DNA from 2 places in the Vibrio sp. PID23_8 genome. Region 2 is predicted to be linked to the other one. Evidence: predicted binding sites of a transcription regulator. Region 2 holds the regulator's gene; the other holds the start of a gene.
The links. Region 2 encodes MetJ, which represses methionine synthesis genes. Its sites were predicted from a motif close to TTAGACNTNTANANGTCTAA; they were not measured.

Region 1 (2,211 bases), on a different contig from region 2:
TTAAGATTGAAAAAACGACGACAGAGTAAGTCATGACTAAGATGATTTCTTTTACGTCGATGAGTTTATCTGGAATGACCCAAATACCCGATGGAATAGATAAAGCCATAGCAAGCGCTAGGCCACCACGTAATCCCCCCCAAGTTAAGATCTTCACTGACCAAGGGTTATATGTTCTAAAGCGTTTAAAGCCGACATAGGAAATAGCGACGCTCAAGTAACGTGCAGTTAGAACAAGTGGTACTGATACAGCCATCATGATCCAGTCTTCTTTGTGGAATTCAAATAGAAGCATTGACATACCAATGAGCAAAAATAGCACACCGTTTAGGAATTCATCTACCAATTCCCAGAAGTGATCAAGATGATCCTCACTCTCTTTAGAGAAGCCAATAAAGCGTGTCCAATTCCCGATCATGATACCTGAAACCACCATAGCCAGTGGACCGGAAACATGTAGATATTCGGCTAAGGCATAGCCTGCCGTCGGAACACCTATGGTGAGTAGCAATTCCATTGAGTGGTCGTTTGTTGCACTGATTAAATAGTGAAAAATTACCCCTAGAACTAAGCCGTAAACAATACCCCCAATTGCTTCTTGAACAAATAGTAATGCTACGCTGCTTACGCTCGGTGCTTCTATTCCAAATGCGATGGTAAATATGGTCACGAAGAGCACTAGACCGAAACCGTCGTTGAATAAGGACTCACCTTCAATTTGGGTCGAAATACGCTTCGGTGCATTAAGTTTTTTGACGATCGCTAAGACTGCAATTGGGTCGGTTGGAGAAATAAGCGCGCCAAAAAGTAAGCAGTAGACGAGCTTGAATTGAATACCGATCAGTAGGCAGAAACCGTAGAGAACAAAACCGATGAAGAAAGTTGAGAAGAGAGTTGCGCCTAGAGCAAGTACTGTAATTTCCCATTTTTGGTCTTTGAGGTTAGGCAGTTTGACGCCTAAGCCACCCGCAAATAATAGAAATCCTAGGATCCCCTTAAGTAGAAAATCTTCAAAGTCGATGCTAGTGATGGTTCGTGTTGCGATATCTGTAAGTTGAAACCAATCATTTTGACCCGCGATGAGAATGAAGAGCGAAAGTATCATTGAGCCTGCGGTAATGGCTATGGTGGTTTGCATTTTTCCTATCTTACTGTTTATAAAGGCAATTAGAATTGCTGCGGCAGATAGGAAACATAAAGTATGATAGACCGACATAGAGCCCTCTATTTGTAACTTTTTATGAATGGAAATTCTCGGCCTATGTTGGCTAAATAGCAAACATTTTTTCGTGATTTCTTTGTAACTTGAAATGGACGCTAAATAATCACTAATTCTACTTTTAGACGTCTAGACTCCTTTTGTTTGTGTGATAGGATGAGAAGATAATTAAAGGAATGAGGCTGTACTGTGGGAAGTAATGTAAGAGAGCAGATAGAAGCTCAATTGAAACAACGTATTTTGCTGATTGATGGTGGTATGGGTACCATGATTCAGGGTTACAAACTTGAAGAGCAAGACTATCGAGGTTTGCGTTTTGCAGATTGGCATTGTGACCTAAAAGGTAATAACGACTTGTTAGTGCTTACTCAGCCTCAATTGATTAAGGATATTCATAGCGCATACCTCGAAGCGGGTGCTGACATTCTCGAAACAAATACTTTTAATGCAACCTCTATTGCAATGGCTGACTACGAGATGGAAAGCCTGAGTGAGGAGATTAACTTCGCCGCGGCTAAGCTTGCTCGTGAGGTCGCCGATGAATGGACAACAAAGACGCCTAGTCGTCCCCGTTATGTTGCCGGTGTTCTTGGTCCGACAAACCGTACTTGTTCGATCTCTCCGGATGTAAACGATCCGGGCTACCGTAATGTTTCTTTCGATGAACTCGTTGAAGCTTACTCCGGATCAACTCGTGCGCTGATTAAAGGTGGTTCTGATCTTATTCTGATTGAAACTATCTTTGATACACTCAATGCGAAAGCGTGTGCCTTTGCGGTAGACAGTGTCTTTGAAGAACTAGGTGTTGAGTTACCAGTCATGATCTCCGGCACCATTACCGATGCGTCTGGTCGCACGCTTTCCGGTCAAACGACAGAAGCGTTCTATAACTCTCTGCGTCATGTAAACCCGCTTTCATTTGGCTTGAATTGTGCGCTTGGCCCTGATGAATTGCGCCCTTACGTAGAGGACCTTTCTCGCATTTCTGAATC
Region 2 (2,211 bases):
TAAGCGTTTTGCGGGGTTGGATTCGATTGATATCGAAGTAAAACATCGTACTATTGATGAGTTTGTCGACACGGTAGCAAACATTGCCGATACCTTTGGTGGCATTAATTTAGAAGACATCAAAGCTCCCGATTGTTTTGAGATCGAAAAGCGCTTGATCGAGCGTTGTGACGTACCGGTATTCCATGACGATCAACATGGTACGGCGATTGTTACGGCTGCAGGTATGCTGAATGCAATCGAGTTGCAAGGTAAGAAGCTTGAAGAATCTACCATCGTTTGTCTTGGTGCTGGCGCAGCGGCAGTGGCCTGTATGGAGCTGTTGATTAAGTGTGGCGCAATGCGTGAGAAGATCTATATGTTGGATCGTAAAGGGGTGATTCATACACGTCGTGATGACCTAAATGAATACAAACAGTTATTTGCGAACAATACGGATAAGCGCACGCTGGAAGACGTGATTGAAGGGGCTGATCTATTCTTGGGTGTGTCAGGTCCAAACCTATTGCCAGCAGAAGCGCTGAAGCTAATGGGCGATAAACCGGTCGTATTTGCATGTTCAAACCCGGATCCAGAGATCAAGCCGGAACTCGCGCATGAAGTGCGTGATGACTTGATCATGGGTACTGGTCGTAGTGACTACCCGAACCAAGTAAACAACGTATTGTGCTTCCCATTCATCTTCCGTGGTGCGCTTGATGTACGTGCAAGCGAGATTAACGATGAAATGAAGTTAGCGGCAGTAGGTGCAATTCGTGAACTAGCAAAAGAGCCAGTACCAGAAGCAGTATTGAAAGCGGCAGGTGTGGACAAGCTTGAATTTGGTACGGACTACATCATTCCTAAACCGATGGATCCTCGTTTGTTGCCACGCGTAGCAAAAGCGGTTGCTCAAGCTGCCGTTGATTCAGGTGTTGCTCGTATTGAAATACCAGAAAATTACATGGCAGAGTAACGATCTCATAGAAGAAAGTCGTTGGAATAAAAAAGGGATGCGATTGCATCCCTTTTTTATTGTTTCTGAAACGAGCCCCGATGCCGCTTCTGAACGATGGCAAATTTGTAAGCAATTATTCTTCGTCAAATGCTTCGAATTCGATGCCCATTGCCGTCATTAGCGCTTTTGCTTCCGTTGGGATATCGTCTGGACGATCTTTTCGTAAGTCTTCATCCGTTGGTAGTGGTTGCCCTGTGTAAGCATGTAAGAAAGCCTCACAAAGCAGCTCACTGTTGGTTGCATGGCGTAAGTTATTGATCTGGCGGCGAGTTCGCTCATCAGTCAGCACTTTCAAAACTTTTAGCGGGATAGATACGGTAATCTTTTTTACTTGTTCGCTTTTTTTACCGTGCTCTGCATACGGGCTAATGTATTCGCCATTCCAGTCAGCCATTGCACACCTTCATTCATATAATAAGTTGAAAAATAAATATAGGTGCTGATTTTAGCTGCATTTACCGCCATAAGCAAAGACATATAGACGTCTGGAGGTGTTGACGTCCTAATTTTAGACAAGTAAAGTGAGGTTAACAGTCAGGGAAGAGTGTTAATCAATCGAATAAGATAGGTTAGATATAGCGCATTCCCACTCAGATGTCACCAGCCGTGAAAGGATACCCCCATGAGCACCTATAAGCCTGCGACCATTGCTGTACGCACTGGTATTGAGTCAGACAGTCAGTACCACGCTGTTGTTCCACCCATCTACCTTTCTACTAACTATGGCTTTCCCGCTTTTGGAGAAGTTCCTCAGTACGATTATACCCGTTCAGGAAATCCGAACCGAGGCTTACTAGAGAAAGCTCTATATGAATTAGAATCTGGTAAAGGTGCGGTGGTAACCAACTGTGGCACTTCTGCACTTAACCTTTGGGTTTCAGCTTTCTTAGGCCCTGATGACCTCATTGTTGCTCCACATGACTGCTACGGTGGTACCTATCGTTTGTTTAATACTCGTGCAAATAAAGGTGATTTCAAGGTTCAGTTTGTTGACCAGTCTGACGAGCAGGCACTGAATATTGCACTTGAGCAAAAGCCCAAATTGATCTTGTTAGAAACGCCATCTAACCCGTTGGTTCGCGTGGTGGATATCGCGGCTATATGTGAAAAAGCCCAAAAAGTGGGGGCTTTAGTAGCGGTCGACAATACCTTTTTGACTCCGGTGTACCAAAAGCCTTTAGAACTGGGCGCAGACTTTGTGATTCACTCAACGA

Region 1: a site for MetJ is predicted at 1,341-1,360, ahead of metH (methionine synthase). Genes of this name have one in related genera too.

What each region holds. Positions count from the first base shown of each region.
Region 1 covers NZ_LIXE01000012.1:84,046-86,256, reverse strand. Annotated here, with positions in the region: gene AK966_RS16780 (sodium:proton antiporter) at 1-1,216, opposite strand, end outside; gene metH (methionine synthase) at 1,409-2,211, shown strand, end outside.
Region 2 covers NZ_LIXE01000016.1:910-3,120, forward strand. Annotated here, with positions in the region: gene AK966_RS17795 (malic enzyme-like NAD(P)-binding protein) at 1-955, shown strand, start outside; gene metJ (met regulon transcriptional regulator MetJ) at 1,071-1,391, opposite strand; gene AK966_RS17805 (O-succinylhomoserine (thiol)-lyase) at 1,620-2,211, shown strand, end outside.